3 regions of the Allobosea sp. P1_B10 genome follow, and region 2 is predicted to be linked to each of the others. Evidence: predicted binding sites of a transcription regulator. Region 2 holds the regulator's gene; each other region holds the start of a gene.
The links. Region 2 encodes PhoB, which activates phosphate uptake and scavenging genes when phosphate is short. Its sites were predicted from a motif close to TGTCATNNANCTGTCAT; they were not measured.

Region 1 (9,513 bases), on a different contig from region 2:
CCCTTCGGTCCGGGAATGGCCCAGACGCGGTTCTTCTCATCCTCGAGAATGCGCGAGAAGACCTTGAAGCCCGAGCTGCGGAAATGCTCGGAGACGTCCTGCATCTCGAGCGGGTTGCGCAGGTCCGGCTTGTCGGAGCCGTATTTGCGGATCGACTCGGCGTAAGGAATGCGCGGCCAGTTCTTGGTCACAGACTTGCCGTTGCCGAACTCCTCGAAGATGCCGGAGATGACCGGCTCCATCGTAGTGAAGACGTCTTCCTGCTCGATGAAGCTCATCTCGACGTCGAGCTGGTAGAATTCGCCCGGCAGGCGGTCGGCGCGCGGATCCTCGTCGCGGAAGCAGGGCGCGATCTGGAAATAGCGATCAAAGCCCGCCATCATCAGGAGCTGCTTGTACTGCTGCGGGGCCTGCGGCAGCGCGTAGAACTTGCCGGGATGCAGGCGGCTGGGCACGAGGAAGTCCCGCGCGCCTTCCGGCGACGACGCCGTCAGGATCGGCGTCTGGAATTCGTTGAAGCCGCTGGTCTTCATGCGGTTGCGCAAGGAGTCGATGACCTTCGCGCGCAGCATGATGTTGTTGTGCAGCTTTTCACGGCGCAGATCGAGGAAGCGGTATTTCAGCCGCGTATCCTCGGGATATTCGAGATCGCCGAAGACAGGCAGCGGCAGCTCGCCGGACGGACCCAGGACCTCGATGCCGGTCGCGAAGACCTCGACCGCGCCGGTCGGCAGGTTGGCGTTCTCGGTACCGGCAAAGCGTGGCTTGACCTTACCCTCGATGCGCACGACCCATTCGGCGCGCAGGATCTCGGCATCGGCGAAGGCCGGGGAATCAGGATCGATCACGACCTGCGTCATGCCGTAATGGTCGCGAAGGTCGATGAAGAGCACGCCGCCATGGTCGCGGATGCGGTGGCACCAGCCGGAGATGCGGACCTGGTTGCCGATATCGCTTTCGCGAAGGGCGCCGCAGGTGTGGGAACGATAGCGATGCAGGGTCACGGGACTGGTCTCTTCGCAAGGCGCGACCGCAAGCGGGCCGTGCTGGGGCGGTTTTCGCCGTAAGCACACGCAGCAGAGCGGAATGTCAAGAACGCCCGCGACATGAGGCGTGTCTGTCTGCTATGAGCCGCCTTCATGAGCCTCATCACAACCACCCAGGATCTTGCCGACGCCTGCGCGCGCCTGGCCATGCATCCCTTCGTCACGGTCGACACCGAATTCCTGCGGGAGACGACCTATTATCCCAAGCTGTGCCTGATCCAGCTCGCCTCGCCCGACGAGGCCGTGATGGTCGATCCGCTGGCGCCCGAACTGGATCTCGCCCCGTTCTTCGGGCTCATGGTCAACGAGGCCGTCGTCAAGGTGTTCCACGCCGCGCGGCAAGACCTCGAGATCGTCTGGATGCTGGGCCGGGTGCTGCCGACGCCGCTGTTCGACACGCAGGTCGCGGCCATGGTCTGCGGCTACGGCGACTCGGTCGGCTACGAGCAGCTCGCCAACGACCTCGCCAAGGCGCGCATCGACAAGTCCTCGCGCTTCACCGACTGGTCGCGCCGCCCGCTGAGCGAGGCGCAACTGGTCTATGCCGAGTCCGATGTAACGCATCTGCGCGACATCTACCTGGCGCTCGATGCCGACCTCAAGGCGAGCGGCCGCGAGGCCTGGGTCGCCGAAGAGATGGCGGTACTCAACTCGCCGGCGACCTATGAGGTCAAGCCGGAGAACGCCTGGCAGCGGCTCAAGGGCCGCCTCCGCAAGCCCCGCGAGCTGGCGCTTCTGATGGAACTCGCCGCCTGGCGCGAGCGCGAGGCGCAGACGCGCGACGTGCCTCGCCAGCGCGTGCTCAAGGACGACGCGATGATGGACATCGTCCAGCGGGGGCCGCGTTCCGTCGAGGCCCTGGCGGAGCTGCGCTCCGTGCCCAACGGCTTCGAGCGCTCGCGCGCCGGTGGCGAGGTTCTGGCTGCGATCGAACGCGGGCTGGCGCTCGACCCCAAGGGCCTGCCCCGTCTGGAGCGCGAGCGCGGACGCGCCACCAATGGCGCGGTGCTCGACCTGCTCAAGGTGCTGCTCAAGGCGGTCGCCGAGGCCGAGCGCGTCGCGCCCAAGATCATCGCGTCGAGCGACGATCTCGAGGCCATCGCCAGTGACGACGAGGCCGAGGTTCCCGCTCTCCAGGGCTGGCGCCGCGAAGTGTTCGGCGCCAAGGCCATCGCGCTCAAGACCGGCGCGCTGAGCCTGCGGATCGCCAAGGGACGCGTCGTCGTCGGCTAAACCGAGCTGCATGCCGGGCGCAGGCAGCATGCCTGGGCCCGGTTCAGGCTAACCAGGCGCCGTCAGCCCAGGCTGATCTTGAGATCGCGGCCGAGCAACTTCGCGAGTTGCTTGAGGCGGCCCGTGACGCGCTCGCTCGACAGGGCATGAAGATCACCCGCGAGGCGGAGGACAAGCCGCTTCTCGACGCAGATCAGGCTCGCGCGCGGCAGGATCCCGGGCATGCCGGCCGAGAGCAGGTAGGCCACCCGGAACGCGCTGGCGAGGATCTGGGAGCGCTCGAGCTGGACCGGCGTCAGCAGCCTCCGCAGGCCGTCCGAGGCCAGCGACGAACTCTTCAGCCCGGCATAGCGATGATAGACCGCCAGCGCCAGGAAGGCGCGGCCAGGATGGTCGACGCCGCTGAAGGCGGCATGCGCGATGACGTTGAGGCTCTGCTCGCCGCGATAGTCTGGATGCGCGCGCCAGCCGATATCCGACAGCAGACAGGCGGCGTCCTGCAGGCGCCGGCTCGCCGCATCCTCGGGCAGCCCCGCGCTGGTCACCAGCTTCTGGACCCATTCGATGAGGTCGGCACCGTGGCGGGGCTCGCGCGACCTGAGCTGGTTATAGTCCTGCGCGCCGCGCAACAGCGGGTCGACCTGGCGCTCTGCCTCGGGCAGCATGTCGTGCAGCATGCCCTCGCGGACGCCGCTGGCCGAGATCACGACAGCACGCGGCCTGCCGCGCTTGATCAGCGCATCGAGCACGAGGGCGCCATAGGCCAGGAGCGGCCGTCGTGCCGAAGACACGGCGTCGATCGCCTCCAGCATCGAGGTGTCGGCGCGCTCGACCAGCCGGGCGAAATCCGCGACATCGCGCGCCGGCACGCTGTAGCCGTGCATCACGCTCAGCGGATAGCCGGACTGGCGCTGGTGCAGCGTCGCAAGCGCACGCCATGTGCCGCCGACGGCGAAGAAGTCCTTGCCGCGCATCGCCGCGATCTGCGGGTGATCGTCGAGCTGCTCGCGAACGATCCGTTCGGCGATCTTGATTTGGCCCTTCGACTTGTCCATCAGCGCCAGGCCGCCGATCGGCAGGCTGATGCCCTGCCCCACACGGTCGCCATCTACGGCAATCAGTTCGAGCGAGCCGCCGCCGAGATCGCCGACCACGCCGTGGGGCTCACCGAAGCCCGAGATCACGCCCAACCCCGAAAGATACGCCTCGCGGCCGCCCGAGATCAGCTCGATGGGCTGGCCGATTGCATCCTCGGCCCGGGACAGGAAATCGGGGCCGTTGGCTGCCTCGCGGGCCGCGGCGGTCGCGATCACGCGCAGCGAGCCGACCTTCATCGCCTCGCACAGGATGCGGAAGCGCACGAGCGCTTCCAGCGCCCTCGCCATCGCGTCGTCGGCAAGCCGGCCAGTCGTCGCGACCTGCCGGCCGAGCCCCGCCATCTCCTTCTCGTTGAAGACCTGCGCGGGCGCGCGGGCGAGCATCTCGTAGACGACGAGGCGCACGGAGTTGGAGCCGATATCGATGATCGCGATGGTCTGGCCAAGGCTCAGGCGCCCGGCGACCATCGTGTCAGCGCCCGTCTCAGCCCTTCTTGCCGGCCCGCTTGGGAAGGCTGCGGGGGCTGGAATTGGAGAGGGATTTTCCACGTCCGGACAAACTCGGATTGGTCATGAAATACTTATGGGCGTTGAACGACTCGTCACCCGGCGCCGGGACAATGCGTCGCGAACCGCCATCCGGCAAGATCGTCCAGCTCTGTTCGTTGTCGAGAAAGTTCGCCTGCATGATCTGATCGAGCAGTTGCTGATGCACCGTCGCGTTCAAAATCGGCGTCAGGGCCTCGACCCGACGGTCGAGATTGCGTGGCATCAGATCGGCCGAGGAGATGTAGACCTTGGCCTTGGCCGAAGGCAGGCCGCTGCCGGCGCCGAAAGCATAGATGCGGGTGTGCTCGAGGAAGCGCCCGACGATCGACTTGACCCGGATATTCTCGGACAGGCCCGGAATGCCCGGTCGCAGGCAGCAGATGCCGCGCACCACGAAGTCGACCTCGACGCCAGCCCGGCTGGCGTCATAGAGCGCGTCGATGATCACGGGATCGACCAGGGAGTTGCACTTGCCCCAGATCGCGCCCTTGCGACCCGCCCTCACATGCGCGACCTCCTCGGCGATATCGTCGAGCAGGCGCTGCTTCAGTCCCACGGGCGAGACCGACATTTTCTCCAGTTCCGCCGGCTCGGCGTAACCGGTGATGAAATTGAAGACTCGGGCGACGTCCTGCGACATCACGGGATCGGCGGTGAAGAAGGAGACGTCGGTATAGATGCGCGCCGTGATCGGGTGATAATTGCCCGTGGCGATGTGGCAATAGCTCACGAGCTGGCCCGCCTCGCGGCGTACCACCATCGACAGCTTAGCGTGCGTCTTGAGTTCGATGAAGCCGTAGACGACCTGAACGCCGGCGCGCTCGAGGTCCTTGGCCCAGCGGATATTGGCCTCTTCGTCGAAGCGCGCCTTGAGTTCGACAAGCGCCGTCACCGATTTGCCGGCTTCGGCCGCCTCGGCGAGCGCCTGGACGATCGGGGAATTGGAAGAGGTCCGGTAGAGCGTCTGCTTGATTGCCACCACGCTGGGGTCGCGCGCCGCCTGTTGCAGGAACTGCACGACGACGTCGAAGCTCTCATAAGGATGGTGGACGAGGATGTCCTTCTGCCGGATCGCGGCAAAGCAATCCCCGCCATGCTCGCGGATGCGCTCGGGGAAGCGTGCATTGTAGGGCTTGAACTTCAGGTCCGACCGATCGACGCCGACCAGCTGCGACAATTCGTTCAGGCCGATCATGCCCGCGACCTCGACGATCTCGTCGTGCTCGACCTTGAGCTCGCGCACGATCATCCGACGCAGATGCGCTGGCATGCCGACGCTGAGTTCGAGCCGGATCACAACGCCGCGGCGGCGCAGCTTGAGCATCGTCTCGAAGACCCGGACCAGATCCTCGGCTTCCTCCTCGATGTCGAGATCGGTGTCGCGGATGACCCGGAAGGAACCGGTGCCCTTGACGTCGTAGCCGGGGAACAGCTTGCCGATGAACAGCGAGACCGCATCCTCCAGCATGATGAAGCGATGCAGTCCCTCGCGCGCCAGATCCGGCAGCTCGATGAAGCGGTCCATCTTGATCGGCACGCGAATCAGTGCGTCGAGCTGGCGGCCGTCGGTGGTGCGCTCCAGAGCCAGAGCCAGGGTGAAGCCGAGATTGGGGATGAACGGAAACGGGTGGGCGGGGTCGATCGCCAGCGGCGTCAGCACCGGGAAGACGTAGTTCAGGAAATAATCTTCCAGCCAGACCCGCTCCTGCGGACCGATATCGCCGGGCCCCAGCAGATGCAGGCGGTTGTCGCGCAGATCAAGCTTGAGTTCGCTCCAGCGCGCCTGCTGATCGCCGGTCAAGGCCGTGACGGCCTTGCCGAGTTCGGCAAGTTGCTCCGCCGGGGTCAGGCCATCCTGGCTTGGGGTGACGACGCCGGCCTTGTGCTGCTCGCGCAGGCCCGAGACGCGGACCATGAAGAACTCGTCGAGGTTCGCCGCCGAGATCGAGAGGAAGCGCAGTTGCTCAAGCAGAGGATGGCTGCGATTCGAGGCTTCCTCCATGACGCGGCGATTGAACTGCAGCCACGACAGCTCGCGATTCACGAACCGTGCCGGTGAATTCCTGAGATCCGTTGCCGCATAGGCCGGCACGGCCTCCACGACCGCCACATCCATAGGCTCGATGGTCATGCGCTTGGCTTTCGTTCCGGTCGCTTGTCTGGCCACATCTGTCTCCTTCGAGCCTTGAAGCCACCTTAGCGTGACGCTTCGATGACGTGCGAGCCAGAACTGCCGCTGCGACACTGTTTGTCCCGGCCGGCCTGCGTCGAGGGGCGCACTTGCAGAGCGCTCGGCGTTCCTGTTTCGTGCGAGAAGAGCCCCATCCGACGGATCGTGAGGCTCGTACTCACGAGACAGAGGCCTTCTTGACGAACAGCAATACCCACGACGATGGCGACATCGTGTACCCGTCCGCCGTCCCCTTCGTACTCGCGCATCTGGCCTGCCTCGGCGCGCTCTGGAGCGGCGTGACCTGGACATCCATCTGGCTCGCCATCGGGCTGTACTGGCTGCGCATGTTCGCGGTGACGGGCGGCTATCACCGCTATTTCTCGCACCGGACCTACAAGACCAGCCGCCTCGGGCAGTTCGTCCTGGCGGCACTGGCGCAATCGACGGCGCAGAAAAGCGTGCTCTGGTGGGCCTCCAAGCACCGCCACCACCATCGGTTCGCAGACACCGAGCATGACGTGCACTCGCCGGTCCAGAGCTCCTTCTTCTACTCCCATGTCGGCTGGATCTTCTCGCGCGATCACCACACCTTCGACGAGAGCACGATCGCGGACCTCACGAAATTCCCGGAACTGCGCTGGCTGCACCGCTTCGAGACCGCGCCGGCGATCCTGCTCGCGCTGGCCTGCTTTGCCGTCGACGGCTGGGCCGGCCTGTTCGTCGGCTTCTTCTGGTCGACTGTCGCCTGCTACCACGCCACCTTCTGCATCAATTCGCTGGCGCATGTGCATGGCGACAAGCACTACGTCACCGGCGACGAGAGCCGTAACAACTGGTGGCTGGCCATCATCACGATGGGCGAGGGCTGGCACAACAACCACCATGCCTACCAGTACAGCGTGCGCCAGGGCTTTCGCTGGTGGCAGTGGGATCCGACCTACTACATCATCCTGGGCCTGGCGAAGCTGCGGCTGGTCTGGGACGTCAGGGAGCCTCCACAGGCGGTCATCGAGCGCTCGCAGGCGTTGCCGCCGCGCGTGATCGAGCATTCGGCTGCCCGGCTTGCCGCAACCGTTCCGGTCGATCGCATCGTCGCAGCCTTCCAGGAGGCCTATGCGTCGACGCCGTCCTTGCCGGAGTTGCACCTGCCGACGATGACGCTGGCCGAGCTCAAGATCGCGCTGGCCGAGCTCCAACATCGCGCAGGCGATCGGCTGGCCCAGATGCAGCAACAGGCGCAGGACGCGGTCGCGCACTGGCACCTGCCCGTCCTGCCGAGCCGGGAAGAGCTCAACGAAAAAGCCGCCGCGATGTTCGTCAAGACGCCCTCGCTCGACGCGATCGTCTCGCGTGCGCAGGACCTGCTGACCGAAGCGATGCACGCCCGGCTGGTAGCAAGCGAGCCGCAAGCGAGCTGAGTCAGGCGACCGGGGTGGCGAGCGCTGCCATTCCGCCGCTGCGCCATTGCGTAGCCTGCGGGATCACCGACGGCCTCGCGGCTGAGCCGCCCGGATTCAGTCCTCGGGGAACAGCGCTGCCAGCGCCTCTGTGGCGAGTTGCCGCGTGACGCGGCGGCCTCGCTCCAGCGAAAGCCTGTCGAGCCGGTCGACCAGACTGCGGGCGGCTGCGAAGGACCGCTCCATGCGCTGGGCCAGCATCTCGATGATCCCGGCATCGACGATCAGCTGGCGGTCGATGAAGAGCTTCACCAGCACGGCGCGCAGCAGGGCGTCGTCGGGCGGCTCGATCGTCGCATGCGGAGCCAGCCTGAGGCGCGAGAGCAGGTCAGGCACCTTGAGCCCCCACTGATCGGGCGCGGTCCGTGCGGTCAGCAGCAGGTAGCCGCCCCGTGCCTTGATCGCGTTCATCAGGTGGAACAGGGCGGCCTCGTCGGCGATGCCACGGTCGCAATCCTCGACCACGAGCGCGCCGCCGCTCACCAGATGCGGGACGCTGGCAGCCGTGACCTCGGCCGCCGGCACCGTCCAGGCATGGGAGACCTTCGCCCAGATCGCGGCGAGATGGGTCTTGCCGGCGCCTTCGGGACCTATCAGACGCAGCCACGCATCGGGCCATTGCGGCCATGCCTCGACCAAGCCATAGGCGCTGTCGTTCGATGGGCCGATCAGGAAATCCTCGACGCCGTGGCGGCTGTCGACCGGGAGGTCGAAGGCGAGTTGGCGCGGGCGGCTGGTTGTATCGATCATGGTTCCGGCGCTCATATCAGCTTTCGGATTGGGCGCGGGCGCGAACTTCGGCGGCCTTTGCGGCGTTGCCGCCGTGATAGATGTTGCTGGCGAGGTATTGGCGCAGCGCGAAGCGGCAGAGCACGCCGATCACGGCAGCAAGCGGGACGGCGAGCAGCAGGCCGACGAAGCCGAACAGCGTGCCGAAAGCGAGCAGCGCGAACATCAGCCAGACCGGATGCACGCCGATGGAGTTGCCGACCAATTTGGGCTGAAAGATGTTCCCCTCGAGGAATTGCCCAGCCGCGAAGACGCCGAGCGTCGCCAGAGGCCAGGTCCAGTCGGGCCAGAACTGCACGATCGCGACGCCGACCGAGAGCACCAGCCCGGTCAGCGAGCCGACATAGGGGATGAAGGAGAGGAAGCCGCTGATGATGCCGATCAACGCGCCGAAATTCACGCCCAGCAGGCTCAGGCCCACGGCATAGAACAGGCCGAGCAGCAGGCAGACAAGCGCCTGCCCCCGCAGGAAGCCTGCAATCGAGACATCCATCTCCTTGAGCAGGCCGCGGATCGTCTCTCGATGCTCCAGCGGCAGCCAGCCATCGACGGTGGCGACCATGCGGTCCCAGTCGACCAGCAGATAAAAGGCGATGACAGGCGTCAGGACCAGCAGGGAAAAGACGCCGATGATGGCGGTTCCGCCGGTCCAGAGCGACTGCAGAACGCTGCCGACCCATTTGGTGGCCTCGCCGACGAGGTTGCCGAGCGAATTGCGGGCATCCTCGGTGAGCTGCGCGCCGCCGAACCGTTCGAGCCAGGGGCCGCCCCGCTCGAGCACCAGCGCCTGCAGCTTCGCGGCATCGGCGGGCAGGCGCGCGACGAGGCCCGCAAGCTGCTGCCCGAGCAGCGGCGCCAGCAGCACCAGCCCGAGCACGAAGATCAAGAGGAAGACGACGAGGATGGCGATGGTCGCCGCAAGGCGGCTCATGCCCAGCCGCTCGAGCCTGTCGGCCAGCGGATCGAGAAGATAGGCCAGCGCCAGCGCCGCGACGAAGGGCAACAGCACGTCGCGCAACACGACGAGAACGAGCACGAAGGCGACCAGCGAGATCAGCCAGAAGCCGATTTGGCGTTGCAGTGTCATCGGTTCCGGCTCTTTCGCTAGCGGCTGGCAGGCGCGTCACACATGGGCGGCAGAACGACCGGTTCCAAGGATCGGCCGCGCT
Region 2 (9,513 bases):
AAGGGCGATGACCTCGAGAAGTCCGGCCTGATCCAGTTCCCGACCGTGATGGGCGGCGTCGTCCCCGCCGTGAACATTGCCGGCGTCGAGCCCGGCAAGCTCAAGCTCACGGGCCCGATCGTCGCCGAGATCTATCTCGGCACGATCAAGAAGTGGAACGACCCGAAGATCACCGCGATCAATTCCGGCCTGACCCTGCCCGACGCCAACATCAACCCCGTCTACCGCTCGGACGGATCGGGCACGACCTTCGTGTTCACCGACTATCTCTCTCGCGTTTCGGCCGACTGGAAGTCCAAGGTCGGCGCCAACGCGTCGGTCCAGTGGGCTGTCGGCATCGGCGGCAAGGGCAATGAGGGCGTCTCGGCCTCGGTGAAGCAGGTCGCCAACTCGATCGGCTACGTCGAATCCGCCTATGCCAAGCAGAACAAGCTCTCGCATGCCCTGGTCCAGAACGCCGACGGCAACTTCCCGGCCCCCGACGACAAGTCGTTCCAGGCCGCCGCTGCCAACGCCAATTGGAACGAGGCTCCCGGCTTCGGCATCTCGCTGAACAACCAGAAGGGCGCGCAGGCCTGGCCGATCACCTCGGCCACCTTCCTCCTGGTCTATGCCAAGCCCGACAAGCCGGAAGAGACCCAGGCTGCCCTGAAGTTCATCGACTGGGCCTACAAGAACGGCGACAAGCTCGCCCTCGATCTCGATTACGTGCCGCTCCCGGGCGCCGTGAAGGACCAGGTCCGCAACGCCTGGAAGGGCGTCACCGACCCGACCGGCAAGCCGATCTTCTGAGGATTGACGTGCCAGGGCGAAGCGGGGACACCCGCTTCGCCGCCTACGCTCTCAGCCCTTACCTGATGAGCCGCGCCGCGGTGTTTCAGCACGAGGCCTGGAGGCGGTTTGCCTGATGGTTGATCTGCCTGCGCCTATCTAACCGACGAGACCGGAGTACCAGCGGATGACCGCCGTGACACAGATGATGACCGGATCACCCGCCCCGGCCGTGCGCAAAACGCCGAAGGGCACCTTCGACCTCGTCTTCCGCAATGCCAGCTTCCTGGCGGCGCTGCTCGTGCTCGTGCTGCTCGCCGGCATCATGCTCTCTATGGTGATCGGCGGCTGGCCGGCCTTCCGCGAATTCGGCCTCAGCTTCATCACTTCGAGCGTCTGGGACACCCAGAACGACCAGTACGGTGCCTGGCCCGCCATCGTCGGCACGCTCGCCACCGCGCTGATCGCGCTGGTCATCGGCGTCCCGCTCTCGCTGGGCATCGCCGTCTATCTCACGCAGCTCGCGCCGCCCTGGTTCAAGCAGCCGGTCTCGACCGCCATTGAGCTGCTCGCAGCCGTGCCGTCGATCATCTACGGCATGTGGGGGCTGTTCGTGTTCGTGCCGCTGTTTGCGGCCTATGTGCAGGTGCCGCTCTCGAACATCGTCGAGGGCATCCCGCTGGTCGGCACGGTGCTCTATGCGCGCTCGCCCTCGGGGCTCGGCATTCTCACGGCCGGCTTCATCCTCGCCTTCATGATCATCCCCTTCATCGCCTCGATCACCCGCGACATGCTTGAGCAGATCCCCTCCGTGCTGCGCGAGAGCGCCTATGGCATCGGCGCCACGACCTGGGAGGTCGTGCGCCATGTGCTCGTGCCGCAGGCCGGTGTCTCGATCATCGGCGCGATCATGCTGGGGCTGGGACGCGCGCTCGGTGAGACCATGGCCGTGACCTTCGTGGTCGGCAACGCCAACCGGCTCTCGGCCTCGATCATGGATCCAGGCTCGACCATCGCCTCGCGCATCGCCAACGAGTTCAACGAGGCGATGGGCCTGCAGCTCAACGCCCTGATCGCGCTCGGCTGCATCCTGTTCTTCGTCACCTTCGTCGTCCTCGTCATCGCGCGCATCCTCGTCTCGCGCGTCAAGGCCTATTGAGCGGAAGCCGATCATGAGCATGACGACACCCTCCACCGTCCGCGAATTGCCGCATGCCCCCTGGGGCCGCGTGCGCCAGTCGCGCCGCACCGCCGACCGCCTGATGAAGCTCACCGCCGCCGGCTTCACTTTCGTCGCGATCTTCGTCCTGTTCTGGATCCTCGGCATGCTGGTCGTGAAGGGCATCGGCGGTCTCTCCGCCGCGACCTTCACCCAGACCATGCCCGGGCCGGGCTCGGAAGGTGGCGGCCTCGCCAACGCCATCGTCGGCTCCGTCGTGCTGACCTTCCTCGGCATTGTCGTCGCGACCCCGATCGGGGTGCTCGCGGGCACCTATCTCGCCGAGTACGGCCGCGGCTCGAAGCTCGCCAACCTGATCCGCTTCGTCAACGACATCCTGCTGTCGGCGCCCTCGATCCTGATCGGCCTGTTCGTCTATGTCGTGCTGGTCGAGCCCTTCCGCGGCTATTCCGGCTGGGCCGGCGGCGTCGCGCTCGGCATCATCGCGATCCCCGTCATCGTGCGCACCACCGAGGACATGCTGCGTCTGGTCCCGGCGCCGCTGCGCGAGGCCGGTGCCGCGCTCGGCGCCCCACCCTCCGTCGTGATCACCTCGGTGACCTGGCGCGCCGCGAAATCGGGCATGGTCACCGGCATCCTGCTGGCGCTCGCCCGCATCGCCGGCGAGACCGCGCCCCTGCTCTTCACCGCGCTGAACAACAATTTCTGGTTCTCGCCCTCGCTGGTCGGCGGCGTCTCCAACCTGCCGGTGACGATCTACCAGTTCGCCTCGGCCCCTTACGAGAACTGGCAGCAGCTCGCCTGGGCGGGCTCGCTGATCATCACGGTCTCGATCCTCGTGCTCTCGCTCATCGCCCGCCGCATAGTGCGCGGCTCCAGATAAGCCGCCGCAAAACAACAGCCCGACGTCAGACCCCGTCGCGTCCGATCTGAAGGAACCTGTCGATGCTTTCGACCCTTGAACTCTCCCCGCAGACGCTCGATGCCGAAGCCCCGGTGCGGATCGCGGTCAAGAACCTCGATTTCTACTATGGCGAGCACAAGGCCCTGAAGGGCGTGAACCTCGATTTCCGCGACCGCCATGTCACGGCGCTGATCGGCCCCTCGGGCTGCGGCAAGTCGACCCTGCTGCGCATCTTCAACCGCATCTACTCGCTCTATCCCGAGCAGCGGGCCACCGGCGAGGTCATGCTCGACGGGCGCAACGTCATCTCCAACGATATCGACGTCAACGAGCTGCGCTCGCGCATCGGCATGGTCTTCCAGAAGCCGACGCCCTTCCCGATGTCGATCTACGACAACGTCGCCTTCGGCATCCGCCTCTACGAGAAGCCGCCGAAATCCGAGCTCGACGACCGCGTCGAGGGCGCCCTGCGTCGCGCCGCGCTCTGGGACGAGGTCAAGGACAAGCTCAAGGCCTCCGGCATGGGCCTGTCGGGCGGACAGCAGCAGCGGCTGTGCATTGCGCGCACCATCGCGCAGCGCCCCGAGGTCATCCTGTTCGACGAGCCGACCTCGGCGCTGGACCCGATCTCGACCGGCAAGATCGAGGACCTGCTGGAGCAGTTGAAGACCGACTTCACGATCGTCATCGTGACCCACAACATGCAGCAGGCGGCTCGTATCTCGCAGTACACCGCCTTCATGTATCTCGGCGAGGTCATCGAGTTCGCGCCGACCAACACCATCTTCATGAACCCGCATAAGAGGCAGACGCAGGACTACGTGACCGGCCGCTTCGGCTGAAGCGTTCCAGACGATCCGCTCTCCAGCCCGCGCCGCCAAGGGAATAACGCCATGTCCGACCACATCGTCCGCTCCTATGACGCCGAACTGGAATCGCTGCGCCGCAGCCTTGCCGAGATGGGCGGCATGTCCGAGCGCATGCTCGGCGATTCCACCGTCGCGCTGGTGCGTCGCGACACCACCCTGGCGCAGAAGGTGATCGCCGCCGACCAGCGGCTCGACAACCTGCAGCGCGATGTCGAGGAGCGGGCGGTGCTGACCATCGCGCGCCGCCAGCCGCTCGCCAACGACCTGCGCGAGCTGATCTCGGCGATCCGCATCGCCTCGGACATCGAGCGCGTCGGCGATCTCGCCAAGAACATCGCTAAGCGCGCGGTCGCTATCTCCGGCCAGTTCCAGCCGCCGCATCGCGCCGTGGTCGGCCTCGAGCATATGAGCCGCCTGGTGCAGGCCCAGCTCAAGGACGTTCTCGACGCCTATGCCGCCGGCAATGAGCAGAAGGCGCTGGAGGTCTGGCACCGTGATGGCGAGATCGATGCGCTCTACACCTCGCTCTTCCGCGAGCTGCTGACCTATATGATGGAAGATCCGCGCAACATCACCTTCTGCACGCATCTCCTGTTCTGCGCCAAGAACGTCGAGCGTATCGGCGACCACACCACCAACATCGCCGAGACCATCCACTATCTGGTTACCGGCGAGTCGCTCGATCTCAATCGCCCGAAGATCGACACCACAGACATCAGCGTCGAGGCCGTCACGGGGCGGTGATACGTACGGCCAATGCGGACGCGTCATTCTCGGGCGAAGCGAAGCGCAGACCCGAGAATCTCATGACAGAATTGCATTGGTCCAGAGATGGTCGGGTCAAGCCCGACCATGACGTCAAGTCTTCAAACGGAAACGCGCCATGCCCGCACGCATCCTGATCGTCGAGGACGAGGAGCCGTTGACGCTCCTGCTGCGCTACAACCTGGAGGCCGAAGGCTTTGAGGTCGACAGCGTCGCGCGCGGCGACGACGCCGAACTGCACCTTCGCGACCACACGCCCGACCTCGTCCTGCTCGACTGGATGCTGCCGGGGCTGTCTGGAATCGAACTTTGCCGGCGCCTGCGGACCCGCCGCGACACAGAGCGCGTACCGATCATCATGCTGACCGCACGCGGCGAGGAGACCGAGCGCGTGCGCGGCCTGGCGACCGGCGCCGACGACTATGTCGTCAAGCCGTTCTCTCTGCCGGAACTGATCGCGCGCATCCAGGCGCTGCTGCGCCGGGCCAAGCCCGGCCATGTCGCAGGGCTGCTGACGGCGGGCGATCTCGAACTCGACCGCACCACCCGCCGCGTCCGCCGCGCCGGTACAGAGCTGCATCTGGGCCCGACTGAGTTCCGGCTGCTTGAATTCCTGATGCAGGCTCCCGGCCGCGTCTATTCGCGCGCCCAGCTGCTCGACGCCGTCTGGGGCCGCGACGTCTATATCGACGAGCGCACGGTCGACGTGCATGTCGGGCGCCTGCGCAAGGCGATCACGCCGGGCGACGCCAAGGACCCGCTGCGCACGGTGCGGGGCTCAGGCTACGCCTTCGACGAGACGTTTGCGCGCAGCTGAGGGCACAGCCTCCGTCGTCATTCCGGGGTGCCCCACAGGGGCGAGCCCGGAACCCGTGACGACGGTCAAAACTCTGTCTGATCGGCTGAGTCGTCATTGCGAGCGCAGCGAAGCAATCCAGTCTTTGTAGAGCGCTACGCCCTGCTGGATTGCTTCGTCGCTGCGCTCCTCGCAATGACGGTGGTGCGTCGCTCAGAGAGCCGCGCGCAGCCGGCGCGTATCGCCCTCGACATCATCGCCGCCGAACACCGCGCCGATCACGGCGATGCCGTCTGCTCCCGCTGCCATCACACTCGCCGCATTCTGCGCCGTGATGCCCGCGATCGCGCCGATTGGCAGCGCGCCCAGCACCGTGCGGGCCTGTTCGCGCAGCGCGGCATAGCCATCGAGCCCGAGCGGTGCGTCGGCATTGTCCTTGTGGACCGTCGCGAAGATTCCGCCGATGCAGGCATAGTCGATCCGCGCCGAGCCGCGATAGGGCAACTCGCTGGCGTTTTTCAGCGTGGCACCGATGATCGCGCTTTCGCCGAGCAGGCGGCGCGCATCGGCAAGCTCCATGTCGTCGGCTCCGACATGGACGCCGTCCGCGCCTGAGGCCAGCGCGACGTCGATGCGGTCATTGATCAATAGCGGCACGCCTGTGCCAGCCAGCGCCGCCTTGATGGCTCGCGCCTCGCGGACCATCTCGCGGGTCGAGGCGTCCTTGGCGCGGTACTGGATCAGCGTGGCCCCGCCACGAGCCGCAGCGGCGGAGAGTTCTGCCAGCGACCGACCCCTCCCGATCTGCGGATCGACGATGCCGTAAAGCAGGATATCGACGCTCACTGTTGTTCTCCCATGCCCGCACGCAGCGTCGCTTCATCGATGGCGGCCAGCGCGTCGATCAGCTCGACGCCAAAACTGCCGGGGCCCCTGGAGCGCTGGGCTGCGATCTCGCCGGCGATACCATAAGCGATCAGCGCCGCCGCCGCCGCGCGGGCAAAATCGCTCTCGACGGCGCAGCAGGCTGCGATCAGGGCGCCGGCCGCGCAGCCGACCCCGGTCACTTTGGTCATCAGCGGGTGGCCATGCGCGACGCGATACTGGCCCGACGCGCCCTCGATCAGGTCGACCCTGCCGGTGGTGACGCAGGTCAGGTTGCGCTCGCGGGCATCGTCGAGCGCCGAGCCGAGCGCCGCCATTTCGGTGGCGTTGCCACGGACCACGACATCACGAAGCTTCAGGACCTCGCGCGAAACATGCTGGCGCAGCGGCGACAGCTCGACGAAGACGGGATCGAACACCAGCGGCTTGCCGTGATCGCGCGCCGCCTCTAGCAGCTTGGGAATAGCGAGTTCGCTCTCGGCATTGATCGTGCCGATATTGATCAGGATCGCGCCGGCGCCGCGCGCCATCGCCGCGACCTCGTCGACATGGATCGCCATGGATGGGATCGCGCCGAAGGCGAGCAGCATGTTGGCGGTGATGTTCTGGGCGACCGTATTGGTCAGGCATTGCACGCGCGGGCGCTGCGACGCGACGCGGGCGAGAATGGCGGCAGCGCCGGCGGCATCGATATGCTGTGCCGTCATCTGGCCTGGCCGGTCTGTGGTGGTGGGGACGTTCATCTGGATCTCCTCCTTGGTCCAAGGTTCAGGAGATCCGGGTTGGTTGAGCGGGTTAGTCGCTGTTAAGCGGCCACGCCAAAGGTAAGCCGCGTTCCAGTCCCTCCGCCGGTATGACCCGGATCAGGTTCGACGGGTTTGGCCCTGCGACCATCTCAGCTCTTGCGAGCACCCCTCGGAACGACGGAGAAACTAGGCGCGAAGTCGCGCGGGTGCAACCGGCGGATGCTGCAGGATCGATCGCCGGCCCGCAAGCCGGGCATGCCGCAGGCTCACGCCGAGATGTCGACGGCGCCGCCCTGGCCAGCCGGGAGCGTTGCCTTCTGCTGGGCCACGCTCTGCTCGAGCAATTCGAGCACCGCCTGGTCGCTGGCGGCCTGCTGGCGCAGCATTTCGGTCTGCAGGGCTTGCTGTGTCGCAGCTGCACGCGTCGCCATGGCGCTTTGCGCGATGGCGAGGGATGAATCGCTCATGGTCAGGCTCTCCTGCCCGGCAGGCTAGGAGGGACATCTTTCGCAATCGTAAATCGAAACGCTCGGTTAGGGCGCGATGATCGAGGGCACGCCGCGTGGCATCGGCGGGTCACGCTCGATCTGCGACGGGTTGCTGGCCTGTCGCACATTGCGTGGCCGCGCCGGCGGCGAAGGCTGGGCCGTATCGCCCAAGGCGCGTTCGCGTTCTGCGACCGTGCCGGGACTGGGAGCAAGCGGAATGCCCGGGGCGCGTTGCCGTTGCAGGCTGGTTCCCGGGTCGGCCTGGGCAATGCGGGTTTGCTCCAGCGCGACAGCGCCGCCGGCACTGAGGCCAAGCAGGAGTGAACCGATCAAGAACCTCTTATGCATGCGCATGACCTCGGCTCCTTTCACAGGGCTCCGGCGCGGTACCGGGGCGCTAGGATATCAACCGGGATATACCGCTGCGGTTCCCTGAGAGGGCAAAGCCGAAGGGAGCGGCCAAAGCGGCCGCTCCCCAAGGTTCTCAGCGGCTCTGGCCGGTGAGCAGTGGCGTGATACGCCGCAGTGTGACGCGGCGGTTTTCGCGGGCGGCGTCCTGCGTCGCCAGCTTGAGGTATTGCTCGCCATAGCCCTGTGTCGTCAGGTTCTCGGGCGGCACGCCGAAGTCACGCGTCATGATCTCGGCCACGGCCTGCGCGCGACGGTCCGACAGCGACAGGTTGTCGATGTCGCTGCCGACCGCATCCGTGTGGCCCTCGATCAGGAAGACCTCGTTGGGCGCGGCCTGCAGCGCCTGCCGGATCGATGCCGCGATCAGCGACAGCCGCTGTGCCTGGCCGTTGCCGACGACCCAGGACCCACTCTCGAAGGTGATGGTGTCGATATCGACGCTGCGCATGCGCGCACGCAGGTCAGGTGAGTATCGGACCTCGTCGAGCGTATAGCGCCGCGGGATCGCCGCGATCGGCGGCGCTGTGATGGTCTCGTAGAGCAGGCGCTCATCGGCGCGCTCAGCGTCGACGATATAGCGCTCGCGCGGCATCGGCAGCGGCGGGGGCGGCAACACCACGACCTCGTCCGAGAAGCGCTCGGGCCGGTCGCGACGCGTGTTGTCGATGATGACGAACTCCTCGCCGCCGCGCATCTGGCGGGTCCGCCGGATCAGGCGGCCATCCTCGTCGGTTATCGTGACGATGCGGGTGCCGTCGGGACGCTCGAACACCGAGCGCGTCTCGCCATTGCCGCGCTCGACGCGCTGGTCGATGCCGAGATCGCGGAACCGTTGCGTCTCGTCGCGCCGAATGATCGTGCGGTCGTCGTCGCGGATGATCGTGCGGCCGGGCTCGCGGATGATGGTGACGTCACCCTCTCGCCGTTCCTCGCGGCGGCCGCGCACATCCTCGAAGCGCTCCGCGCCCTGCGTCGCCATGATGCCGCCAATCGCGGCGGCGCCAAGACCGATCGCGGCCGCGCCGCCAAGCCCGATGCCGCCGCGGCGACCCTGCCGGTCGGGCGGGGGAACCTGGCCGGGGAGCGGGGGCTGGCCTGGAGCCATCTGCCCGGGCGCCGCCTGCCCAGGCGCCATTTGCCCAGGAGCCATCTGGCCAGGCGCCGCGACGGGCGGAACGGGGCGCGGCATGCCGGGCTGCACTCCGGGCTGGGCCTGCGGGGCTGGTGGTGGCGGCAGCGCCGAGGGCTGCCCGGGCACCGGGACAGGCCGGCCGGTGGCGCCATCGACCCCTGCCGCTCCGGGAGGAGGCGGGGGAGCGGGCGGCTGGCCGGGGAGCGGCTGCGGCCGCGCGCCGGTGGCATCGCTGCCGGGAGCCGTGATCGGCGGCACCGGACGCGGCATCGCCGGTGCTGCGCCGGGTTGACGCGGTGCGGGCGGGGCTGGCGGCAGCGCAGAGGGCTGGCCGGGAGCCGGAGTGGGCCGGGCCGCCGGAGGCTGGCCTGCCGGCGCGGAGATCGGCGGCACGGGACGCGGCATGGCCGGTTCTGCGCCGGGCTGGCGTTGAACCGGGGCCGGGCGTGTTGCGGGCGGCTGGCCGGGAGCGGCCTGGGGCGCGGGAGGGGCAGCGCGCGGCACGGCCGGAACGGCCGGCGTTACGGGAGCAACCGGCGCGGCTGGGGCCGGGGCTGGGGCAGCCG
Region 3 (9,513 bases), on a different contig from region 2:
CCGGCCGACCCGGAGACGACCGAGACACCGCAGCCCAATCTCAAGCCCAACCCGAGGCCACAGCCGGCCCGAGCTCGGGGCCGTGCGGGGAGGGCGGAGGTCATGGGGGTCAGCATCAGCCACCTCGACAAGGCGCTCTGGCCAGATGCCGAGGATGACCGGCCCGTCACCAAGCAGGACCTCGCCGCGTATTTCGAGTCGGTCGGAGAATGGATGCTGCCGCATATCAAGGGGCGGCCCTGCTCCCTCGTTCGCGCCCCGGACGGCATCGGTGGCGAGACGTTCTTCCAGCGCCATGCGGGCATGGGTACTTCCAACCTGTTCGAGTTGGTCCGCGTGTTCGGCGACAAGAAGCCCTACCTGCAGATCGATCGCGTCGAGGCGCTGGCGGCTGCGGCCCAGGTCGGCGGCATCGAGCTCCACCCGTGGAATTGCGTTCCCGGCGATCCCGAGACGCCCGGGCGCCTGGTCTTCGATCTCGATCCCGGCCCCGGCCTGGACTTCGACGACGTGATCGCTGCCGCGACCACGATGCGCGACAGGCTCGATGCGCTGGGGCTGGCCAGCTTCTGCAAGACGACGGGAGGCAAGGGCCTGCATGTGGTCGCCCCGCTGGCCTCGGCCAAGCGTGCGACTGTCGAGTGGCCAGCAGCCAAGGATTTCGCCCGTCGCGTCTGCGCTGAATTGGCCAGCGACGAACCATCGCGCTATGTCGTCAACATGGCCAAGCGCCTGCGCAACGGGAAGATTTTCCTCGACTATCTCCGCAATGATCGCATGGCGACGGCTGTCGCACCGCTATCGCCACGAGTGCGTCCTGGCGCCCACGCGTCGATGCCGCTGACCTGGTCGCAGGTGAAGCCGGGTCTCGATCCCGCGCGCTTCACGGTCAGGACTGTCCCCGGCCTGCTCAGGAAGACCAAGGCCTGGGAGGGGTATGACGAGGCCGCCGGATCGATTGTCGATGCAATCAAGAAGCTAGGCCAGCGCAGTGAGGCGGCCTGACGGGTTGCCGCAATCTCCGGCATTGGAACGAACTGTCCTGGCGCCGCGTTCACCGGGACTGTCGGGAGGGATCTGAGCATGGCGCCGCGGACGTTCTGGAAGGGCTATCTGAAGCTGTCGCTGGTGACCTGCCCGGTGGCCATGATGCCCGCCCATTCCGAAAGCGAGAAGGTCCGCTTCCATACGCTGAACCGCCAGACCGGCAATCGAATCCAGAGCCGTTTCGTCGATGCGGTCACCGGCAAGCCGGTTGCCGACGATGACGAGGTCAAGGGCTACCCGAAGGGCGACGACGAATACGTCATGCTCGAGGATGACGAGCTTGATGCCGTCGCGCTTGAGAGCACCCGGACGATCGACATCCAGACCTTCGCCCCACGCTCCTCGGTCGGCTGGATCTGGTACGATACCCCGCACTACCTCGTGCCCGACTCCAAGGTCGGCGAGGAAGCCTTCTCGGTCATCCGGGAGGCGATGAAGCGCACCAAGACCGTCGGGATCTCCCGGGTTGTGCTGTACCGGCGCGAGCGGGCCGTGCTGCTCGATGCGCGGGACAATGGCATCGTCCTGTGGACGCTGCGCTACGGCGACGAGGTGCGGCCAGAGAAGGATTATTTCGCCGGGATCAAGGACGCCGAGCCCGACGCCGATCTGCGCCCGCTGATGGACAAGTTGATTACGACCCGCACCCGGGACTGGTCTCCCGACCTCGCCAGGGACCCCGTCCAGGACGAGCTGCTCTCGATCATCAAGGCCAAGCAGAAGGGCCGCAAGGTTACGAAGGCCACGGCAGCTCAGCCTGCCGACAGCAATGTCGTCAGCATCATGGACGCGCTGAAGAAAAGCCTCGAACCCCGTCGGAAATGATCAACTCGCCTTCTTGCGTTGCGTCGGCTTCGCGGTGACAGGCGGCTTTTGCGCGGTCTTGGCCGCGCCGCCCTTGGCGCTCTCGCGCAGCGCGTCGAGAAGGCTGACGACCTTGGTCGGTTCAGGCCGCTTCTGCGGCTTGATCTTGCGACCCTCGATCTTCGCCTGGACGAGTTCGGCGAGGGCGCTTTCATAGCGATCGTCGAATTCCCGGGGATCGAAGCTGCCGGCCTTGGTCTTGATGATGTGCTCGGCAAGCTCGAGCATCTCGTCGTCGATCTTGATCTTCGGAATATCGCTGAACGCATCCTCGGCGGAGCGAACCTCGTAATCGAAGTTGAGCGTCGTCGCGATCAGGCCAGCGCCCTGCGGCCGGATCAGGATGGATCGCATCCGGCGGAAGATCACGGTCCTGGCCAGTGCGGCGGATGACTGCTTTTTCATGCCCTCGCGGATCAGCGCGAAAGCCTCAGACGCGACGGGCGTGCTGGGCGCGACGTAATACGGCTTGTCGAAGAAGATGTCGTCGATCTCGTCGCAGGGCAGGAAGGTTTCGACGGTGAGCGTCTTGTCGCTTTCGGGAATGGCAGCTGCGATCTCCTCGGGCTCGAGGATGACGTATTCGCCATTGCCCTTGTCGTAGCCCTTCACCTGGTCGGCGCTCTCGACCGGCTTGCCGGAGGCCTCGTCGATGAACTGACGCTGGACGCGATTTCCGGTCTTGCGGTTGAGGGTGTGGAAGGAGATCCGCTCGGACGTGGATGCGGCGGTATAGAGCGACACCGGGCATGTCACCTCGGCTATCTTGAGAACGCCCTTCCAGACAGCACGTGGAGCCATGGCCGTTCCCCCTCGGACACGCCCACGCGGGCGCAGGCGGGAAACGAGCAGGCGACGCCAATGGTTCCCTGCTCAGGGGCTGGTAGCCTGGCGTGCCATCCGACGCGCAAGGGCGATCTCGCTGCGTCGGACGCTCTTCGGTGAGCCCGCTTACTCGATCGCCTTGAACAGGTTGAGATAGCGCTCGCGTTCCTTGCTCGGCATGGCGGCGGGCAGGGGCGGAAGCTGGAAGCTCCAGGTCTCCGTCAGCTTGCGCCCGTCGAGTTCGAGAGCGGCCGTCAGATCGGACGCCACGGTCGAATCCTTGACCCTGACCCGGTAGGTCAGGCGCCAGCCCTTGATCGCGGGGTTGGGCCGAAGCTCAGTGCCCACGATATCGACATTGTCGTTGGCGCCCACGCGAGCGACGAGTGCGGCGTCGGGCTTGAGCTCGCTCAGTGCCGGTCCCTTGAAGTCGACCAGGAAGGCGAGGGTGCCGTCATAGGCGCGGATCAGGTTGGGCTGATAGACCTCGCCCGAACTGCGCATGGTCTGCCAGACATAGGATGGCCCGTCTTTCAGGATCGCGGGCTCGTCCATGGTCCAGTGGACGCGATAGTCGAACTGCATGGGCTGGCCCGGAGGCGGCAGGGTATCGGGCGCCCAGAGGCTCACGATATTGTCGTTGGTCTCGTCGGCCGTGGGGATCTCGACGAGGCGGACATGGCCCTTGCCCCAGTCATTCGTCGGCTCGATCCAGGCGCTCGGGCGCAGATCGTAGCGATCCTTCAGGTCCTCGTAGCGCGAGAAGTCGCGGCCGCGCTGGAGCAGGCCGAAGCCCTTGGGATTCTCGACGGCATAGTTGCTGATCGCGACCTTGCCGACAGGGTTGTTGAGCGGACGCCAGATCCACTCTCCTGAACCGGTGCGGATCGCAAGACCGTTGGAATCGTGGATGGCAGGCCGGAAATTATGGGCCAGTGCCGGCTGGTTCGGCCCGTGCAGGAACATGCTGGTCAGCGGTGCGATGCCGAGGGTGCCCGGCGCGACGTCCGCACGCAGGAAGACCCGCGCCTTGACGCCGAGCACGGAGTCGGACCCCGGCGTCAGGGTGAATTCATACGCGCCGGTCGCGCGCGGGGAGTCGAGCAGGCCGTAGAAGGTCACGGACTGGTCCTGCTTGGCGGGGCGGCGGATCCAGAATTCGCGGAAAGCGGGAAACTCCTCCGGGATCGGCAGGCCCGTGTCGATGGCCAGGCCGCGCCCTGAAAGCCCGTAGATCTGGTCCTTTCCGATGACGCGGAAATAGCTCGCGCCCAGCACGCTCATGATCTCGTCATGCTTGCCGGGCTGGTTGATCGGATAGGTCACCCGGAACCCGGCCCAGCCGAGTTTGCTGGTCTGCTCGCGGTCGAAATGCAGGTCGCCGAAATCGAAGCGGTCGGGATCGTAGGGGATCTCCTTCGCGGCGCCGTCGATGATCTCGTTGATCTTCACCGGCGTGTTGAAGTGCATGCCCTGGTGGTAGAAGGCGAGCTGGAACGGGGAGTCGATCTCTGCCCAGGCGAAGCGTTCGCGCCGCGGCTGCAGCTTCAGATAGTCGGAAAACTGCATCTTGCTGAAGACTTCGGGCAGGTTGCTGACCGGCGCCACATAGGGCGCATCCGCCAGCGCCTTGGCGCGGGCCGTGACCTGCTCCAGGCCGAAGCCGGCGCGCCGGTCCTGCGCGAATGCAGGGCTGCCGAAGGCCAGCGCGCCCAGGGCCAGCCAGCCCAGGGCCGCGCCTGCGAAACAGGGCTTGCTACGGGACAATCTGGACCAGACCGAAGTCAAGCTGCGCCGGATCGGGAGGCGAGGGCCCTGATCGCAGAGCCCCGCCGCGGGACGGGTCGACAAGTTCACAGAAGCTCCTTTAAGAAGGCCCTACGGCAGGACGGCGCGCCCGTACTGCATTGGCCGCAGCGCGCAGAGCACAAATGCCTATCATCGAGACAAGGGTCAAGGAATGAGCGCCAGACAGCTTGACCCGCGCCCGCGATGTCTCCTGCCTCCACAATCGAAGTGAACAAGCACGACATGGATGAAGCAAACGGTGTGCCCCCAGCCCACGGGCGGGTGGCCGACTCTGTCGCGGATGCAAACATGCAGGGCCTCTCGCGGCGCCAGGCCCTCGGGGCCATCGCCTCGGCCATGGCGGCAGGAATGGCCGCAAACCTCGGTGTGAGCGGGCCGGTCCTGGCCAAGACGCCGGCCGTTCAGGCCGCCAAGAAGGCGCTCGTCGATGATTTGATCGCGCGCATGACGGTCGAGGAAAAGGTCGGCCAGCTCCGCCTGATCAGCATCGGGCCGGAGATGACGCACGCCCAGCTGATGGACGAAATCGCGGCCGGGCGCATCGGCGCGTCGTTCAATACCGTCATCAGGCGCGACAACCGGCCGCTGCAGGAAGCGGCGATCAAGCGCAGCCGTCTCAAGATCCCGCTGTTCTTTGCCTATGACGTCGTGCACGGCCATCGCACGACCTTCCCGATCCCGCTCGGGCTCGCTTCGAGCTTCGACATGGCTGTGATCGAGCGCATGGCGCGCGTTTCCGCCGTCGAGGCCTGCAATGACGGCGTCGACATGACCTTCGCGCCGATGGTCGACATCAGCCACGATCCGCGCTGGGGCCGCACCTCGGAAGGGTTCGGCGAGGACCCCTATCTCGTCAGCGAGGCGGCGCGCGCCGCTGTTCGCGGCTTCCAGGGCGAGGCTGTGGACCGCTCCGACAGCATCATGGCTGCCGTGAAGCACTTCGCTCTCTACGGCGCCGTCGAGGGCGGCCGCGACTACAACACGGTCGATATGAGCCCGCTGCGCATGCATCAGGTCTATCTGCCGCCTTATCGCGCTGCGATCGACGCCGGTTCGGGCGGGGTCATGGTCGCGCTGAACTCGGTCAACGGCGTGCCGGCTACCGCCGATACCTGGCTGCTGCAGGACCTGCTGCGCGATCAGTGGGGCTTTGCCGGCATCACGATCAGCGATCACGGTGCGATCACCGAACTGATGAAGCACGGCATTGCGCGCGATGCGCGTGAAGCCGCCAAGCTCGCGATCAAGGCCGGCGTCGACCTCAGCATGGCCGACCAGGTCTATCTGGCGGAGCTGCCTGGCCTGCTCACTGCGGGCGAGATCTCCATGGCAGAGCTCGATGCGCGCGTCCGCGCGGTCCTGGGCGTAAAGTACGATCTCGGCCTCTTCGCCGATCCGTTCCTGCGCATGGGCAAGCCGGAGGATGACCCGGTCAACGAGAAGGCGGACAGCCGCCTGCATCGCCAGCCGGCGCGCGAGATCGCCCGCGACACCATCGTGCTGCTCGAAAACCGCAACCAGACCCTTCCGCTGAAGAAGGCCGGGACGGTCGCGCTCGTCGGCCCGCTGGCAGATTCAGGCCTCGATATCCTGGGCAGCTGGTCGGCCCAGGGCGTGGCCACGCAGGCCGTGACCGTGCGTGCCGGCTTCGAGACCGCGCTCGCCGGCAAGGCGCAGATCCTGCATGCGCGCGGCTGCAACATCACCGACGATCCCAAGATCGTGGAGTACCTGAACTACCTGAACTGGGACACGCCTGAGGTCATCCAGGACCCGCGCACGCCGGAGGCGATGATCGCCGAGGCCGTGGCGCAGGCGCAGAAGGCGGATGTCGTCGTTGCCGTGATCGGCGAAGTGCGCGGCATGTCGCATGAATCCTCCAGCCGCGTCAGCCTCGAGCTGCCGGGCTCGCAGCGGGCGCTGCTCAAGGCGCTGAAGGCGACGGGCAAGCCGCTGGTCGTGGTTTTGATGAATGGCAGGCCGCTCGCGGTCACCTGGGAAAAGGACAACGCCGACGCGTTGCTGGAGACCTGGTACACCGGAACGGAGGGCGGCAACGCCATCGCGGACGTTCTGTTCGGCGATCACAATCCGTCGGCCAAGCTGCCGATCAGCTTCCCGCGCTCGGTCGGCCAGATCCCGACCTACTACAACCACCTGCGCATCGGCCGCCCGCTAACCGAAGGCAAGCCCGGCAACTACACCTCGCAGTATTTCGAGGAGGCGAACGGGCCGCTCTATCACTTCGGCTATGGCCTCAGCTTCAGCCGCTTCAAGCTGTCGGGCCTCAAGCTGTCGGCGACGCGGATCTCGCGCGGCCAGACGCTGACCGCCGAGGCGACGCTGACCAATGAGGGCGCCTATGCGGGCGCCAACGTCGTGCAGCTCTACATCTCCGACACCTACGCCTCGATCGCGCGGCCGGTGAAGGAGCTGAAGGGCTTCCAGAAGGTCATGCTTAAGCCGGGCGAGAGCCGCGTCGTGCGCTTCGAGATCGGCGAGGAGCAGCTGAAGTTCGTCAACGGCAAGCTGGTCGAAGTCGTCGAGAGCGGGCACTTCAACGTGCAGCTTGGCCTCGACTCGCGCGATGTGCTCGAGCAGGGCTTCGACCTCGCCTGATCGCGCCATAGGCCGCGACAGCTTGGCCTGACCTCTGAGGCGCCTGTCATGCAGGCGTCATCGAGGCGCGTCATGGCCCATCCCCCTGCGGCTCCGCCGCAGGCGACGGGAGCGGGCCATGGCTATTCACATCACCGGCGGGCGCGTCCTGCTCGACGATCTCGAGCAGGTCGACATCGCGACCGACGGCGCATCCATCTCTGCGATCGACGGCGTCGAGCCCAGGCGTGGCCTGCGCCTCGATGCGACCGGGCTGCTCGTGCTGCCGGGCCTCGTCGACTGCCATGGCGATGCCTTCGAGCGTCATATCATGCCGCGTCCCAAGGTCGGCTTCGACATCGATCTCGCGCTGCGCGATACCGACCGGGCGCTGGTTTCCAGCGGCATCACCACAGCCTTCCATGGCGTGACCTGGTCGTGGGAGCCGGGGCTCCGCGGCGCCGGTAATGCCAGGCGCCTGTTCGAGCGCATCGACGCGCTTACGTCCGATCTCGCCGTGGATACGCGCTTTCACCTGCGCCACGAGACCTTCAATCTCGACGCCGAGGACGAGATCATAGCGTGGCTCGCGACGGGGCGCGTCGGCCTGCTCGCCTTCAACGACCACACAGAAGGCACGCTGCAAAGCCGGCATCGCGCGGACAAGGTCGGCAAGATGGCGGAGCGCTCCGGCCTCGGCGCCGATGACTTCGCCGCACTCGTCGAGCGAGTCTATGCCCGAAAGGGCGAGGTCGCGGCCTCGGTGACGCGGCTCGCCGCGGCCGCCCGCGCCCATGGCGTGCCGATGCTCTCGCATGACGACATGACCCCACAGATGCGGCGCTGGTATCGCGGGCTCGGCGTCGGGGTCGCCGAGTTTCCGATCGACGAGGCGACGGCACGCGAGGCTGCCGACCATGGCGAGGCGATCGTCTTCGGCGCCCCCAATGTCGTGCGCGGGGGCTCGCATCTCGGCTGCCCCGGCGCCGAGGATATGGTGCGCGCCCGCCTCTGCACGATCCTCGCCTCGGACTATTATTACCCGGCCCTGCTGCATGCGCCCTTCATCCTCGCCCGCAACGGCTCGGCCGGCTTCGCCGATGCGTGGGCGCTTGCCTCGAAAGCGCCGGCCCAGGCTTTCGGGCTGGACGATCGCGGCGTGATAGCACCCGGAAAGCGTGCCGATCTCGTGCTGGTCGACGATAACGATCAGCCGCGCGTCGTCGCGGTGGTCGCGGCCGGCAGGCTGGTTCACCTGACCGATCAGGCCGTGCTGGACTGAGCCGGGCCGCGACGTCGGATCTGCCCTTCCGGCAGCGTGGCCCGTGCGCCGCTCTCCCCTGCAATCTGCGAATTGAGCGGTCCGGTTTATCGAGCCTTAACCCTGTCACCATACGCATCGAAGGCAGGTTAACAGAATGCAGTGCTCGCGAATCCGATGCGTAAATTCCAGATCCTACCCGCCGCCAATGACCGCACTTCCGACGAGCTCCTGCCGGCGCGCGGGACGCGCAATCCGGGCGCGGCTTCGTCCGGCAGGGCTGAACTGAACGATGCCGTCGGGCAGTCATCCATCCCGCCGAGTGTCCGCTTTACCCGGACGCCCGACAGGCTCCGTCCTGGCCGGGCCGAAGTGCCGGCGATGCCGGTCGTCGACGCCGCTCCCGTTCCGGCAGAGCCCCAGCCTCAGCAACAGCCCCAGGCGCAAGCGCAGTCCGCCATTCCGACTGGCCGCGTCCTGTTCGGACGTACGCCGGATCGGTTCCTTCGGCAGACCTGGGTCGAGCCGGCCGTGGTCGAGCCGATGCAGCCTGAGGAGTATGTCGCGGAGGTCGAACCTCAGGAGTTCGGCGGGCACGAAGACGACGCAGCGTACGCGAGCGCCGAGCCCGTAGCCGAGGTTCACAGGCCCGCCGAGGCGCCCCGCGCGCCCGTCACGCCATTCAGCTTCCTGTCGGATTCGGCGTTCTGGGAATTCGTCCCGGGCGCGGAGCAGGGCGACGACGAGCCCGAATGCGATACCCTCGAGATTGAGCCTGTATCGGCGAGCGCCGAGCCCGAGATCTACGACGAGCCGCAGGTGGATGAACCCGCGCCGCTCGCTCGGGCGAAGCCTGTTCCAGTCCCCGCGGCCCCGGCCGTGGCCCGGCAGGCGGATGCCGGCCGCTTCACCTGGCAGCAGCCCTACAGCGTCAACCTCAGTGCATTTGCGCGCCTCGCACCCACGGTCGTTCAGGCAGCCAAGCAGCCCGTCGAGCCGGTTGCCGCGGTCGCAGTCCCGGTGGCGGGCAGGGGAGTTGTCGTGTCCCGAACGGCGCGCGCGAAGACCGCGCCACTTGCCGGCTTGCCCGTCGCTCCCGCGGTCGAGCC

Region 1: a site for PhoB is predicted at 6,127-6,143, ahead of AC1D2L_RS00675 (RNA degradosome polyphosphate kinase). Genes of this name have one in related genera too.
Region 3: a site for PhoB is predicted at 7,209-7,225, ahead of AC1D2L_RS01300 (alpha-D-ribose 1-methylphosphonate 5-triphosphate diphosphatase). Genes of this name have one in related genera too.

Annotation. Positions count from the first base shown of each region.
Region 1 covers NZ_JBFTZP010000001.1:126,147-135,659, forward strand. Annotated here, with positions in the region: gene aspS (aspartate--tRNA ligase) at 1-998, opposite strand, end outside; gene rnd (ribonuclease D) at 1,140-2,279, shown strand; gene ppx (exopolyphosphatase) at 2,342-3,844, opposite strand; gene AC1D2L_RS00675 (RNA degradosome polyphosphate kinase) at 3,861-6,056, opposite strand; gene AC1D2L_RS00680 (acyl-CoA desaturase) at 6,293-7,516, shown strand; gene AC1D2L_RS00685 (P-loop NTPase family protein) at 7,613-8,305, opposite strand; gene AC1D2L_RS00690 (AI-2E family transporter) at 8,322-9,431, opposite strand.
Region 2 covers NZ_JBFTZP010000003.1:34,531-44,043, forward strand. Annotated here, with positions in the region: gene pstS (phosphate ABC transporter substrate-binding protein PstS) at 1-792, shown strand, start outside; gene pstC (phosphate ABC transporter permease subunit PstC) at 959-1,930, shown strand; gene pstA (phosphate ABC transporter permease PstA) at 1,944-2,834, shown strand; gene pstB (phosphate ABC transporter ATP-binding protein PstB) at 2,897-3,697, shown strand; gene phoU (phosphate signaling complex protein PhoU) at 3,749-4,468, shown strand; gene phoB (phosphate regulon transcriptional regulator PhoB) at 4,608-5,306, shown strand; gene thiE (thiamine phosphate synthase) at 5,499-6,131, opposite strand; gene thiM (hydroxyethylthiazole kinase) at 6,128-6,913, opposite strand; TPP riboswitch at 6,993-7,096, opposite strand; gene AC1D2L_RS07710 (hypothetical protein) at 7,183-7,383, opposite strand; gene AC1D2L_RS07715 (hypothetical protein) at 7,450-7,737, opposite strand; gene AC1D2L_RS07720 (OmpA family protein) at 7,889-9,352, opposite strand.
Region 3 covers NZ_JBFTZP010000001.1:268,693-278,205, reverse strand. Annotated here, with positions in the region: gene ligD (DNA ligase D) at 1-1,005, shown strand, start outside; gene ku (non-homologous end joining protein Ku) at 1,084-1,872, shown strand; gene ku (non-homologous end joining protein Ku) at 1,873-2,712, opposite strand; gene AC1D2L_RS01310 (glucan biosynthesis protein G) at 2,863-4,587, opposite strand; gene bglX (beta-glucosidase BglX) at 4,834-7,164, shown strand; gene AC1D2L_RS01300 (alpha-D-ribose 1-methylphosphonate 5-triphosphate diphosphatase) at 7,283-8,425, shown strand; gene AC1D2L_RS01295 (DNA translocase FtsK) at 8,582-9,513, shown strand, end outside.